Linked DNA regions of Ketobacter alkanivorans. Each later gene encodes a partner of the first gene's protein in a complex. Links are inferred from orthologs where the notes say so. Each region holds a gene or a part of one and is shown in the gene's direction. Other genes may lie near its edges.

Region 1 (7,528 bases):
GCAATCGCAGAAGAACGCTATTTTGGTGGCACCTGCGTGAATGTTGGATGTGTGCCAAAGAAACTGTATGTTTATGGTTCTCACATTAATGAAGAGTTGGCGCTTGCTCAAAGTTATGGGTGGAACGTAGAGGCCTCGGGCTTTGACTGGACTGTATTGCGTGATAACAAAGTTAAGGAAATCCAACGGCTCAACGGGATCTATGATCGATTACTGGTTAACGCCGGTGTCGAAGTATTCAATGGTCGAGCCGTTATACAAGGCCCTAATCAAGTATGTGTGAACGGCAAGGTTGTCTCGGCGCGATACATATTGATAGCAACGGGAGGGTGGCCATTCCTGCCAGAAATTCCCGGAGTAGAACACGCAATCACATCGAATGAATTTTTTGACTTGCCCGAGTTGCCAGAAAAGGCATTAATCGTGGGTGGCGGTTATATAGCAATAGAATTTGCCTGCATACTGCATAACCTGGGTGTCGATGTTACGCTTAGCTACCGTAAGGAACTTTTCTTGCGTGGTTTCGATGATGATGTAAGAGAGCACTTGAGAGATGAGTTGCTCAGAAAAGGTATTAAAATTCGCTTTAAGCATGATGTTACAGCAATCGCAAAATGCGGCGATAGCCAGTTCAGGGTCAACGATGCATCAGGCAACAGCGAGCAGTTCAACCTGGTCGTCTATGCTACTGGTCGTAGGCCAAAAATCGATGGGTTAGGCCTTGAAAATACCTCGGTATCCATTGCAGAAAATGGCGCGGTGATCGTCGATGATCATTATTGCACGTCTGAGCCAAGCATATACGCAGTAGGTGATGTGATTGATAGAGTTCAGCTGACGCCGGTTGCCCTGGCTGAGGGAATGTACGTTGCCAATACGTTGTTTGCAGACGGTGGCAAGCCTGTAGGGTATGATGCGATACCAACAGCCGTGTTCACGCAGCCTCCTATTGGTACAGTTGGGCTTACAGAACAACAAGCCAAAGATGCCGGCCACGATATCGATGTTTATCGTTCAGTTTTTTCCCCGATGAAGTACAGTTTTTCCCCCCATAAAGAACGCGCGTTGATGAAATTGATTGTTGATAAGAAAACGGATCGGGTATTAGGTGCTCACATGGTAGGGCCTGATGCAGGAGAGATTATACAAGGTATCGGAATTGCAGTTTCCATGGGGGCAACGAAAGCGCAATTCGATCAAACCATTGGTATTCACCCCACAAGTGCTGAAGAGTTTGTCACAATGAGAACGCCAGTAAACCACTAAGCAAATTGAAAGAGAATGTAGATGGATAGTAAGGAATTTACGCTTAAACGGATTGGCATCTATGCCGGGAAAGAAATCGACCCTGATTCAAATGTGCAAGTACAGGAGCTGTTACGCAGTAAATTTAACATACATCTCCCCCAGAGAAAGTCGTTCGATGAATCTTTGGCGTCGACCATAAGCGATCATGAAATCATTTCTTTGATACTTAAGTACCGTGGAATGAAATAGGCGATCAACATGGAGTTGCTGCAGTTCTGCAGGCCAGCGCAACCCCCCTACATTGTTTTGAAAGATACTTGTGAGTAAAATTGGGACACAGTAACGGTTATAAACTCCACCTGACGCTATAGCGTTCACGGATAGCACTTGTATATCTTTTATCATCACAACAGATCGAGCGCACAGTGATGCAATGGCAGCGTCAATTGACGGTTGTTGTGGGCGTCCTGTTGGCCCATGCGGGCGTGCTGGTTTTAGTGTTAAGCCCACATCAGCCTCAGTTGTCACGGGTAGAGCCTCCTCGTATCAGTGGTGTGTTCATTCAGGCACCTCCTGCAGAATTGGTACAAAAGCCATCGTCGAAGCAGCCATCGTCGCAACCAGTTAAGCAACCAACGCCAATATCCAAGCCGAAAACTGATCCAATTCTGCGCCCTAAACCGGATGCGCGGCCTGCTCCAGTTGTAACCGAAATCGATAATCCTACGCCGGATGCTGCCGAACCTGATATTGTTGAGCCTGTATCGCAGCCGCCGGAGCCTTCGCCTGTGCAGGTGGAATCTGAACATGATGAAAGCCTGGGTGCTCCGATCACACCGCCAAGGATTGATGCCTATCATCACAGCAATGCAGATCCAGCTTACCCTTCATCATCCCGGCGCAGGGGGGAGGAGGGAGCGGTTATTCTGGAGTTGGTGGTGTTGGCCGATGGCACTGTCGGTGACATAAAAGTCAAGGTGTCCAGTGGCCATCCTCGATTGGATCGTTCTGCCTTAAAGGCTGTTAAAACCTGGCGCTACACCCCTGCCCAACAAGACGGTAAACCTGTAGATTACCGTTATTTGCAGCCAATCACATTCAGTCTGCATGAACGTTAAACGTGCAGGCATAAAAGGAGTCTTATGGATACCAACGCATATGGTATAGAACATCTCTGGAGCCAGGCCGATTTGGTTATCAGAACGGTGGCCATATTACTGCTGGCCATGTCGGTTGCATCGTGGACTATCATCGTGCAGCGTGCGCTGCATCTGTTTTCTCTGCGGGGCAGTACACGCGCCACGCAGGAATTTTGGCATGCCCACAGTATTGCCGAGGGGATTCAAATTCTGGCCCGAGATGGTCGAAGCAACCCTTTTCGTCATCTTGCCGAAGTTGGGCAGGCCGCGGCGGATCACCATGACACCCATGAGGACGACCTTCATGGCAAGCTGCCGATGGCTGAATGGTTGACCTCCTGCATGCGAGGTTCCATTGATGAAAGCGCAGAGAGTCTGCAGAGAGGCCTTTCCATACTGGCATCAGTAGGATCTACCGCCCCTTTCGTAGGCTTGTTCGGCACAGTATGGGGGATCTATCACGCCCTGGTTAGTATTGGTGTTTCGGGGCAGGCCAGCATCGATAAGGTTGCCGGTCCCGTGGGTGAATCCCTCATTATGACCGCGTTCGGGTTGGCTGTGGCGATCCCGGCGGTATTGGGTTATAACGCGCTCACCCGTCACAATAAGCAGGTGCTGGGTAAGCTGAATCGCTTTGCCCACCAACTTCATGCGTACTTTCTCACCGGTGCACCACTCAAACGTAACGATGACTCGCCCAGGCTGCGTGCGCTGAAACCCGCCAAGGGAGATAAGTAGCATGGCTTTTGGTGGAGGGTTGGACGACGATGATGAGGTAATGAGTGAAATCAATATGACCCCGTTAGTGGATGTCATGTTGGTATTATTGATCATCTTTATTTTAACGGTGCCGGTGTTGACTCACACGGTAAACATTGATTTACCCCAGGCAAACAACGCCCCGAACGACGTTACCCCCCAAACCATAGCGCTAACCGTCACGGCGGACGCCGCCATCCACTGGAATGATGAGGTAATCAGTGGGGAGGTGCTGGCCAACCGCCTGCAGTCCGTCGCTGCTGTTCGGCCGCAACCTGAAATCCAACTGCGGGGGGATAAGGCGGTAGCATACCAGCATGTCATTGCGGTGATGGCGGCGGCGCAACAGGCAGGGATCGAAAAACTGGGCTTTGTGACCGAACCGATCCCTCAATAGATGAATTTCTACCAAAACAATCATCAAGACGTTTAAAATTGGTAGGATTTGACTAGGTTTTGCGCGAAAATATGTCGCTCTGCTAACACATAAAGCGCTCAAAACGTTCCCATGTTTGCGCATTACCTATGACACTTTATGTGAGGGGCAGCGTAGTTATGATCAATCAATGATCGTTTCTTCCTGTAACGATCCAATACTTTTTGGAGAAGCCTCCCATGAAATTAGCCAGTTTGTGGCGTTACCCAGTGTCTGTTTTTGGACTTCTTTCGATTAGCCTCGGTGCCCACGCTGAGACGCTTCATATATACAACTGGTCAGATTACATAGCCGAAGATACCGTAGCCAACTTTCAGGAACAGTCTAAAGTCAAAGTCAGTTATGACGTTTACGACTCTAACGAAGTGCTCGAAGCTAAATTGCTAGCGGGTAAGAGCGGCTATGATTTGATTTTTCCAACTGCGCGCCCATTTGCCGATCGCCATATCAAGGCCAAGCTGTACCGGCCTCTGGATACCAGCAAGCTCAGTAACTATGCCAATGTCGACCCAGTGATTTTAAAATCATTGGCCGATATAGATCCCGGTAATGCGCATTTGGTGCCTTACATGTGGGGTACCACAGGCATTGGATACAACGTCAAAAAAGTCAAAGCCATCCTGGGCGATGAAATGCCGCTGGACACCTGGCGTCTGGTTTTCGATCCCGAAATTGTCGCCAAGCTCAGCGCATGCGGGGTGGCGTTAATGGATGACCCGACTGAAGTTTTCGTCGCCGCCAGAGCATACCTGGGGAAAAACACAGAGGACTTTAGCTCCCCTGCGATTGACGAAGCCGCTGCAGTGATAAGTAAAGTGCGATCTGGTATCCGTTATTTCCACAGCTCACAGTATATTAACGATCTGGCCAATGGCGACATCTGTGTTGCGCATGGCTATTCCGGTGATGTACTGCAGGCTCGTGACCGTGCTGCTGAAGCCAAGAACGGGGTAGAGATTGCCTATGCGGTACCAGCCGAAGGCGCCGTGGTATGGACGGATGTGATGGCTATCCCGGCGGATGCTCCCAATCCAGAAGCTGCCCACAAATTTATCAACTACTTACTGAATCCTGACGTTATCGCCAATATCACCAACTACGTCGCGTACGCTAATGCCAATATAAAAGCCACGGATTTGATTGATGAAGAAATTCGTAATGATCCCGGTATTTATCCACCATCCACCACGCGTGAACATTTACTGGTGTTAAAGACCCCTAGCGACAAACAGGTTCGGGTTATGAATCGCACCTGGACACGGGTTAAAACCGGGATCTGATGTAGGGTTTTATTACTAATGGTTGAGCAATCCACCGTCGACACGGCAGATGATTTCATCGTCAAGCTCGAAGACATCAATAAGCACTTTGATGGCGTGTATGCATGCGATGACATCAGCTTGAATATCCAGCGAGGTGAGTTTTTTTCCTTGTTAGGCCCCTCAGGCTGCGGAAAAACCACCTTGCTGCGTATTCTTGCCGGTTTTGAGGCGCCCAATAAAGGGCGCGTCATCATAGATGGGATTGATATGACATCCGTTCCGGCCTACCTACGGCCTGTGAACATGATGTTTCAATCCTATGCCCTGTTTCCCCATATGAACGTAGAACAAAATATTGCATTCGGTTTGAAGCAGGAGCCGATGCCGAAGGCACAACGCAATGACCGTGTTCGCGAGATGATGGCGCTGGTACAACTAGAAAAGCACGCCAAGCGTAAACCTCATCAATTATCGGGTGGGCAGCGTCAACGGGTCGCCTTGGCTCGGGCATTGGCAAAACAGCCCAAGCTGTTATTGCTGGATGAACCGTTAGGGGCGTTGGACAAGAAATTGCGAGAACAAACCCAGTTTGAGTTGGTAAATCTGCAAGCCAGGCTGGGTATCACTTTTGTGGTTGTTACTCATGACCAGGAAGAAGCGATGACCATGTCCAGCCGAATTGCTTTAATGAATAATGGGCGTATCGAACAACTCGATTCACCGCGACGCCTGTATGAGTTTCCCGCTACCCGCTACGCGGCTGATTTTATCGGCTTGGTTAATTTGTTCGAAGGTCACGTTGTTTCACATGAGAATGACACGGCGCTGATTGACTGCGAGCAAGCAGGTACACTGCTTCGTGTTCATCACAGCCAGCCTTTGGCGGCAAACATGCCAGTCACCGTTGCCATGCGTCCCGAGAAAATACGCCTGCACAATCAGTACGACGGCCAACCGAACCAAGTGCGGGCGGTTATTAAGGAGATCGCCTATCTTGGTGATATATCCATATACCATGCTGAATTGGAAAGTGGCAGGCGAGTGAAGTTTACCTTGCCGAATGTTCAGGCGTTGGCCGAACAACCATTAACTTGGGAGCAAACCGTTGTGCTCGGTTGGAATGCCGACAGTTGTAATGTGCTTACACAATGAGTAAGTTGTTAAGTTATATCGGTATGGATGGGCTGAATAGCCGATCCCGACATTTGATCGTTGCTGTTCCCTGGTTCTGGTTGGTCATATTTTTTATATTGCCATTCCTGTTTCTACTTAAGATCAGCCTATCTGAGTCGCAACTGGCCCAACCTCCATACCTTGATATGATACGAGGTGATGGCGAGGGCCTACTTACTATATTTATTAACGGCGCAAACTATTTGTTGCTGTTACAGGATTCATTGTACGTAAGCGCATTATTAGGGTCACTAAAGGTTGCCGTAATATCCACAGCACTGTGTCTGATAATTGGATACCCCATGGCCTACGCAATTGCCAGGGCCCCGGAAAGTCGACGCATGCCGTTGCTTATGTTGATTGTTTTGCCGTTTTGGACTTCATTTCTAATCCGTGTGTACGCATGGATAGGTATCTTGAAAAACAATGGACTGCTAAACAATCTATTGCTGTGGTTAGGCCTGATTGATGAGCCTATTGATATTTTGTACACGCCGATTGCTGTGTACATCGGTGTCGTATACAGCTACTTGCCGTTCTTGATTCTGCCGCTATATGCCACCTTGGTTAAACTGGATAACACATTATTGGAGGCAGCAGCAGACTTAGGCTGCCGACCATTCAAGCAATTCATAACGGTTACTCTACCTTTATCTATGCCGGGCGTCATCGCTGGTTCTATGTTGGTATTTATACCTGTGGTTGGCGAGTTTGTTATTCCTGATCTATTGGGTGGGCCGAATAGTCTGATGATCGGCAAACTGCTTTGGACTGAATTTTTCAGTAACAAGGATTGGCCGATGGCATCTGCGCTGGCCTGCGTGTTACTGGTGGCGCTAGTCGTGCCGTTTGTATTGTTGCGCCACTATGAACGAAGAGCAAGCGAGGAGGGTGGATGAAGATTCGATTCCCTTGGCTTGTTACGGTTCTACTATTAGGTTATGCCTTTCTGTATATTCCAATAGTAAGCCTGATCGTTTATTCGTTTAACGAAAGCCGACTGGTTACCGTATGGAGTCGCTTTTCTACTAAGTGGTATGCAGAGCTTTTGCACAACGACCCGTTGTTGAGCGCAGCATGGTTGAGCATTAAGATTGCATCGATTAACGCCACTTTGGCGGTGATTCTTGGCACATTGGCGGCACTAGCCTTGGTGAGATTTGGCAAACTAAGAGGTAGTCGTAGCCTGGGTGTTATGATCACGGCGCCTTTGGTTATGCCAGAAGTCATGACAGGCCTATCACTGCTGTTGCTATTTATTGCTTTAGAGGGTGTGTTTGGGTGGCCCTCAGGCAGAGGGCTTACTACCATTGTTCTTGCTCATACCACTTTTTCTATGGCCTATGTCGCGGTCATCGTGCAAAGCCGCCTGGGTAGTATGGATAGATCACTGGAAGAGGCAGCCATGGATCTCGGCGCAACGCCGGTGAGGGTATTCTTCTATATTACCTTGCCAATTATTTCCCCAGCCTTAATCGCGGGCTGGTTACTTGCATTTACGCTGTCCATGG
Region 2 (7,550 bases), 3.8 Mb from region 1 along the record:
AAGGGGGGCTATGGTGGATATTGTTTTTATGGATGTGCAAATGCCGGTGATGGATGGATTTGATGCGACCCGGCAAATTCGAAAATTTGATAAGCTGGCACATTTACCTATCGTCGCTATGACGGCTAATGCTATGGATGGGGATCGTAAGCGCTGTTTGGATGCGGGTATGAATGATTACCTGTCCAAACCTATTAAACTTGAGTTAGTACGCCAAAGTATGCTTCGAAATCTAGTTGATGTGGTCAATATAGACGTTGATTCGGCCGCGAATAGCTAAGTAATACCCTTCTCTACTATTGTTGTTTTATTGTTTGGGCAGTATAACGTAGTCAGTGGGTAACTATAGGAAATCAAATGAATTCTTTGATCCAAATGATGGCAGGGTGCCTGCTTGCGGCGTTTGCCTGTGCCGGAATAGGCCAATCCCTGAATGACAGTGTAGAGTTGACTGTAGATCTGCAGAAACAGGCAGTTCAGTCACAGCAGAGCATCAATAAGATAGTTAACGACACGAATGCCATGCTGGAAGAGTATCGCCGTTTGTTGCTGGATGCCGATTATCACCAGGTGTATTTGAATCAGCTTACCCAGGAGTTACATCAGCAGCAATTGGAGCGAGAAAGCCTTCAGCTGCAGATTGAACGAATCCAACTGACCGAAAAACGCTTGGCTCCACTTTTGGCGAGCATGGTGCAAACCCTGGAGCGCTTTGTGGTGCTGGATTTACCGTTCCAGCAGCAAGAGCGTATTGACGCTGTATTACTGCTCCGTGAGCGACTGCATAATTCACAGCTGCCGTTGGTGGATCGATTTCAACTGGTTATGGAAGCATTCCAGGTAGAGCTGGAATACGGCCATACCCTTGAAGCATATCGGGAAAAAATAGATTGGCAGGGGCAAAAGCGCAGTGTCGACTGTTTGCGAGTAGGCAGATTGGCGTTGTATTTTATGACCCAGGATGGCGCTGAGGTTGGTTATTGGAACAGGCAAGAGAAGCAATGGCTGCCGCTGTCATCCGAGTACAGTCGGGTAATACGCGAGGGCGTGGCTGTTGCGAAAAGCCAGCAGGCACCGAAATTACTGACGTTGCCAGTGATGGCCGGAGTCGCGCCATGAGTCTATACAAAAAACTATGCACATTCTCCTTGATATGTGGCTTGGCTTTTATTGCCCCACTTAATAGCGCATCCGTTGTGGCGAGCCCAATGGATGCAGCACCAGACTCACTGCAGGCGTTATTGGAACAGGTTAAACAGCAGCGTCAGCAGGAAAAGAACGAGCTGCTGCAGCGAGAACAGCGTTTCAAGCAGGCGCAGAAGCAGCAGAAAATTCTGCTGGATCAGGCCCGATCGGAAAAACTCAAGCATGAAAGGACGCTGCAGCCATTGCAGCGAGAGCTTGAAATGGGCACCCAGGAGCTGGCCGCCTTGCGCAAAGACCTGCAGGAGAAAAGCCAGAATCTCAGGGATTTGCAAGGCGCTTTCAATCGCATTGCTGGAGAAGTAGCGGCCACCCTGAAGCAATCCATGGTGTCGGCCGAACGCCCGCAGCGAAATGCCGACCTGGCTCGGCTTGCAGCGCTACAAACCTTGCCCGAAATAGGTGATCTGGAGCTACTTTGGTTATCTATGCAGGATGAGATGACGGAGTCTGCACAAATTGCCCAATATAGGGGCGAGTACGTGGATGCCAGTGGTGCTATTACAACGGCGGAGCTGACCAGGGTAGGATTGTTTACCGTATTCAGCCGTGACGGGTTTCTTCGTTATGTACCAGAGAGTAACGAACTGCTTTTACCCGCGAGGCAGCCTTCAGCCCGATATCTTGATGCAGTAACGAATTGGTCAGCGAGTGCTTCTGCCATGAATGTCGCTGTGATTGATCCAACTCGTGGTGCGTTGATCAATCAACTCAGCCACTCACCCTCTGTGGCAGAGCGTGTTGAGCAAGCTGGCTTGATCGGCGTAATCATTCTGGCATTGGGAGGGCTAGGAGCCATAGTGGCGTTGTGGCGTGTATGTTGGCTGAGCTGGGTTTCTTTGAAAGTAAATCTTCAGCTTAAAAGTGTTGGGACACCTTCGGATAAAAATCCGTTGGGCAGGGTTTTAATAAAGGCTGGCGGGTTTTCAACGGATAATGATGAGAACTATCAGTTTAAACTGGATGAGGCGGTGCTTACAGAATTGCCGGCGTTAGAAAGAGGGCAAAATTTCATTAAGTTGCTGGCTGCGGTGGCACCTTTGCTGGGGCTGCTTGGGACGGTAACGGGCATGATCCTCACCTTTCAGTCCATCAGCTTATTTGGTAATGGCGATCCAAAACTAATGGCTGGCGGCATATCCCAGGCCTTGATGACAACGGTGCTTGGGTTGGTTGTGGCTATTCCTTTGCTGTTTAGTCACAGTTTTGTAGTGTCTCTTTCACGCAGCTTAGTGCAGCGTCTGGATGAGCAGAGCGCGGGCTTGTTGGTGCGTCGCCTGGAACAGGTCAGGGCAGGCAGTGGCAGGTCTGGCAATGATTGATCCCTGGCAGGATATTAATGCGTTTGCAGAGCAGGGTGGGCCTGTGATCTGGTTGTTGCTGATTCTGAGTTGCCTGCTTTGGACATTAATTATCGAGCGGCTTTGGTATTTCTGGTTTGGGGTGTCTGGCAATGCAGATGCGCTGAGAGTTCAGTGGCAACAGCGTATCGATCGTCAGTCCTGGTGTGCCCACCGGGTGCGGGATGCGTTCATTGCCGAAGTCAGTATCCGACTGCATACTTTTTTGCCTCTTATTAAAGCCCTTGTTTTGCTTTGCCCTCTTCTTGGATTGTTGGGTACGGTTACCGGGATGGTGACCGTGTTTGATGTAGTCGCAGTTGAAGGTTCCAGCGATGCGCAAGCCATGGCTCGTGGCGTGTTTCGAGCCACTTTACCTACAATGGCCGGCCTGGTGGTATCCATCAGTGGTTTATATATGTCGGCTCAGTTACAGCGTTGGGCCGACAACAGGGTAGCCAGGTTTGCGGATAGCCTGCCCATTGGCAGCGATGATCAAGCAGTGGAGGCGAGCCATGGCTGTGCGTAGACACCGACCAGGAGATCAAGAGACTGAACTGGATTTAACACCCATGTTGGACGTGGTGTTCATCATGTTGATCTTTTTCATAGTTACAACATCATTTGTGAAGGAATCAGGTATCGCCGTAAATACCCCAGAGGCTGAAACGGCTCAGCGACAGGAAAGCGCAAATATACTGATAGCAATACATGAATCCGGGGATATCTGGATCGATGGGAGGCCCATTGATGTACGCGCACTGAAAGCACAGGTTGCCCGTATGCATGCAGAAAACCCGCAGGGAACGGTGGTGGTTCAGTCTGATGAAAAAGCAGATACCGGTGTGCTGGTAAAAGTCATGGATCAGATCCGTTTGGCGGGAATTCAGCAAATTGCCGTTGCCGCACGGCGAGCAGGATCATGATATTGCGATTATTTGTAAGCGGTTTGCTTGCAGTGCTTGTTTCTGTGTTGTTGTTTATCTTTATGATCAGGTTGCTGAGTGGGGAAACGATTCAGCAAAACATCGATCAGGCGGTAACACGCATGCAGTTTGTTGAGCCCCCACCGGATGAAGCAGAGCCCCAAACCACTCCCGAGCAGGCAGTTGCATCTGAACCGTCTTTCGCGGAGGAAAGCATGATGCCTGTTGCAACGTTGCCGCAAACGGTAGCGGCACCCGCACCCAGTGCATTACCGCAGCCGAAAATGAGCAGTAACGCCTTTAATGTGCCAGCACCAAAGTCCAGTTGGAGCGCGCCGCTCAGTGGTGATGCTTTTCAAGCAGGCGAAAAAGGCAAAGGTTTCGTTGAAGTTATACCGTTGGCCACGCGGCGTCCCAATATTCCTGAGGTGGCTTGGGAAAATAAGATAGATGGCTGGGTATTGGTGGCATTTACTTTGAAGCCAGATGGTCGTACTGCCAATGTTCGGGTGCTGGATGCGCGGCCCGGTGGTGTCTATGAAGACAATGTCATTCGTGCTGTTCAGGACTGGCTTTACGATATGAGGAGTATCAAGCACAAGGGCGATATTATTCTTACCCAGAAAATTGAACTTTTCTGGCGTGATTATCCTGATAACACCCCATACCTTGATTAGGATGACTTAATGCGTATTCCAAGCAATGCAGTGCTCCTTACCTTGGTTATTCTACTTTTGGAATCGGTGTCGCCGTCGGCTCTGGCGGAACAGTACCGAAGCAAGCTACTGCTGAATCCAGGTCAATCACTGGATGAGGCTGCCAGTGTTTCCATCGAGCAGTTGGAAGCACAGTTTGGCGATATTCGGCAGGATTATGCGCGCTCCAGTGCCGGTGTTCAGTTGGCGCGACATTATGTTGAGCAGCGTAATTATGATAAGGCGGTTGCCTACTATAAGGAGGCACTTGCTGCACAGGGGTTATCGGATGTTGTTAACCGGGATCTGCACCGAGAGCTGGCGGGTGTTTATCTTGCCATGGGCAGTCCGGATCTTGCGCTGCAAACCTTATCATCTTTGGGGCATCAGCCGCCGCTTAAGGATCCACAAACGCTGCTCACCTACGCTCATATCTATTATGCATTAAATGATTATTTGCAGGTTGCTTCTACCCTTGATCAACTGTTCTCACTGCTAACGCCGGACCAAGAAGCTTTGTATCAGCAAATGATCGCGTTGGCCTATCAGATTCAGGATTACGATCTGTGTGCCTCAGCGTTAGAGCAGCAGTTGAATTATGACATGAGTAAAAGCGACTATTGGTTTCAATTAGTGGCGGTGCTGCTGAAACAAAATAAGGCGCAACAAGCGCTGGCTTATCTTGCATTGGCTGAATTGCAGGGAATGGCGTTCAGTGAACAGAATGTTCTGTTGTTGGGCAGCCTTTATGCATCCCAAGGGAACCCCTATAAAGGTGCTGAGGTGTTGTCTGAGGCAATCTCTCAAGGGGTGGTGAGTGCTACCGGTGAACACTACCGAGTTCTGTTTGAATACTGGCTGCATGCCCAAGAGCAAAAGCGTGCTCTCCAGGCGCTGCAACAAGCAGCGACCCTGACCAGGGATGCTGAGTTGTATCTTTATTGGGCCCAGATGTTGATGCAGAATCAGAACTGGAAGCAGATGCATAATGTCATGATGGATTTCTGCGGTAAGGCTGTACCACCTCTGATGGTGGGGCGTGCGAATCTGATGTTAGGCATCAGTGAGTATAAATTAAATCGCCCTCAGAAAGCCTTTCAGGCATTTGCCAACGCCACACTGGTGGGCGGTGCTAATGATTTGGCTGGGCAATGGTTGGATCGATTGGAGGCAGAAGGCATAATGGGCAATATTCCCGCGCGACCGTCTGGACCTTGTCAGGCAATTGCTGGATAAGAGCGAGCGGCCTTAATTTCCGACCAAAAAGAATAATATGAACATTAGGCTTCTGTTTTGTTTGATTTGTACTGTGCTGCCTGCTTGTGCAGTTACCACGGAGGATTGCGGCCAATTACCGGATGATCAAACGATTGGTAATGCCGGCTGTATGATTGTTCAGGATGGCAAGCTACTGATGATACAGCAAAGAATCAGTGGCCTTTGGGCTCTGCCTGGCGGTACAGCCGAGCCTGGGGAGCGCGCTGTTTGTTCTGCACAGCGAGAAACCTACGAAGAAACCGGTTTCAGGGTTCAGGTGCGTCATAAAATTCGTGAGTTCGGAAATGGTTTCCAGCTTTATTCGTGTGAGCTCGAGCAGCGTAGCTCGGGGGGGCCGTTAGATAAGGTGGAGGTTGCTACTTATAGTTGGTTTGATCAAGTTCAGCGTCAGTCAGTTCCCCTTCGATTTGAACAGCAACGTGCATTGGTTGATCAATTGGTGCTGGAGGAGCAGGCGCGTAAGCAGCCTACTGCTCCATAGTATCAGAGTTGGGCTCAGGATGAGGTTGTCGCCTCTTTGATCACCGCAGGGCCGGTCACGCCTTCAATGGCATCTTGCAACTCCTTGCGTAAGCCCAGTATGAAGGCTACTTCTGCCGCCACAAACAAAGGGCCGATGGCCAGACCCATTATATCGTCGATAAAAGCAGGTTTGCGGCGCTCATAAACGTGACCGACGAACTGAATAATCCAGCCTACGACAAACAGACCAATACCACTTAGCAACCATAGCTCAGTTGATAGTGCCGCCAGGGCGTTGCCGATCCACAGGCTTATAATCAACGCTGCCACCATGGCCATGCCAAAACGTAAATCAAGCTTGATGTAGTAGGTGCTGGCGGCAACAACAACCAACAGTGCCGGTGTCAACGCTATGCCCATGATATTGAGCTCCGGGCGTGCCAGCAGGGTTGCGACTGCCACCACTATCAAAGGTATACCCACAAAGTGAGTGATGATATTGCGCTTGTCGCGGTGGTAGCTGGCGTACTGTGTGAGCTGTTCAGTCAAGCTTCTCATTCTTGGATCCTCTGCTGCTTTGGCCTGGGCATATATTATCACGCTTATGCTAGCCGCAGGGGGGATGCTAAGTCTGTCATCTGGCTGACATTGGTGGCAGGTTTCCGAGCTTCTGCAGCGCATTCAGATCGCAAATTTCAATGCCGCCGTATACCAGTTTAACAATGCCATTTGCTTCGAGATCTTTGAGGATCTGATTTGTGGTTTGGCGAGAGATGGAGAGCATGCGTCCGAGTTGCTCCTGGTGTAAACGAATGGTCGGAGGTGTGTGTGCCGTGCGATTGCCGTAGCCTTCAGCGATCAGTGCCAATCGCCGGATAAGCCTCTGTGGGGCCGGTAAGAGGGCAAAATCTTCAATGGCGTAGAAGGTTAATCTCAGTTTTTGTGTCAGCAGCTGGCCGAAAGAACGCCAATATTCAGGCGTCTCTTGCAGAATTTGTTGCAGTGTTGCTTCCGACACATGCAATAACATGCTGTCGGTTTCGGCGATAGCGTCATGGGTTCGGGGTTGGCTATCGAACAAGGAGACCTCGCCGATCCAATTTGGAGGATCTATAAACGTGAGAATGGCCTCCTTACCATCTTCACTCAGCATGCTGATCCGCAAAGCGCCCTCAATCACGGCATATAAGCCGCAGTTTGGATCGCCGCGAGAGAACAGCGTATTGCCACGGGCAATGGTTTGGGTTTTGCCATTACTGATAAGGGCACGTTGCAACGGTTCAGGAATGGCATTGAACCAGCGGCCTTGTTGCAATATGTCTGTTATTGGTGGAGTTTTATTTGGCATGAGCGCAACTTGAGTGCTGTTAGTAACCTCAGGTTACCTCAGGCAGAAGTCGGTGCCAACAGTGTTCAATCGCGGGAATCCAGCCATGAGTTAAACCGGTTCAATACCACTTGGGCGTTTTCCAATACAGCAGGCAACAGTGCCTTCATTTTATCGGTATCAGCGATGCTGGCGGCGTATTCCATAGCCGCGCATGCTTGTTCCAGTTGAGAGGCTTTCATTTGTCCAGCGCTGCCTTTTATCGTGTGGGCCAGATACTGGCTTTGGCTGGTGTTGTGTTCCTGCACCGCGCAGGATA

The links.
Region 2: the proteins of Kalk_RS00415 (region 1) and Kalk_RS16670 are in contact, whole or in part, in a cryo-EM structure (PDB 9DDO), measured with the Escherichia coli proteins. The link is inferred for Ketobacter alkanivorans from one-to-one orthologs.

What each region holds. Positions count from the first base shown.
Region 1 is NZ_CP022684.1:85,696-93,223, forward strand. The notes cover bases 1,858-4,834. They hold Kalk_RS00415 (ExbD/TolR family protein), read left to right. Parts: upstream 1,858-3,126; coding sequence 3,127-3,543; downstream 3,544-4,834. Other genes in these bases: Kalk_RS00405 (energy transducer TonB), read left to right, coding at 1,858-2,366; Kalk_RS21630 (MotA/TolQ/ExbB proton channel family protein), read left to right, coding at 2,391-3,125; Kalk_RS00420 (polyamine ABC transporter substrate-binding protein), read left to right, coding at 3,762-4,834. Outside these bases: gorA (glutathione-disulfide reductase), read left to right, coding at 1-1,266; more of Kalk_RS00405, read left to right, coding at 1,677-1,857; more of Kalk_RS00420, read left to right, coding at 4,835-4,862; Kalk_RS00425 (ABC transporter ATP-binding protein), read left to right, coding at 4,881-5,996; Kalk_RS00430 (ABC transporter permease subunit), read left to right, coding at 5,993-6,916; Kalk_RS00435 (ABC transporter permease subunit), read left to right, coding at 6,913-7,528. UniProt on the Escherichia coli protein: Involved in the TonB-dependent energy-dependent transport of various receptor-bound substrates.
Region 2 is NZ_CP022684.1:3,910,245-3,917,794, forward strand. The notes cover bases 2,307-5,305. They hold Kalk_RS16670 (energy transducer TonB), read left to right. Parts: upstream 2,307-3,465; coding sequence 3,466-4,146; downstream 4,147-5,305. Other genes in these bases: Kalk_RS16655 (MotA/TolQ/ExbB proton channel family protein), read left to right, coding at 2,307-2,525; Kalk_RS16660 (MotA/TolQ/ExbB proton channel family protein), read left to right, coding at 2,503-3,072; Kalk_RS16665 (ExbD/TolR family protein), read left to right, coding at 3,059-3,469; Kalk_RS21265 (tetratricopeptide repeat protein), read left to right, coding at 4,156-5,305. Also shown: Kalk_RS16645 (hybrid sensor histidine kinase/response regulator), read left to right, coding at 1-280; Kalk_RS16650 (DUF3450 domain-containing protein), read left to right, coding at 358-1,119; more of Kalk_RS16655, read left to right, coding at 1,116-2,306; more of Kalk_RS21265, read left to right, coding at 5,306-5,400; Kalk_RS16680 (NUDIX domain-containing protein), read left to right, coding at 5,438-5,923; Kalk_RS16685 (Mpo1 family 2-hydroxy fatty acid dioxygenase), read right to left, coding at 5,938-6,462; Kalk_RS16690 (Crp/Fnr family transcriptional regulator), read right to left, coding at 6,539-7,252; Kalk_RS16695 (response regulator), read right to left, coding at 7,318-7,550. UniProt on the Escherichia coli protein: Interacts with outer membrane receptor proteins that carry out high-affinity binding and energy dependent uptake into the periplasmic space of specific substrates such as cobalamin, and various iron compounds (such as iron dicitrate, enterochelin, aerobactin, etc.).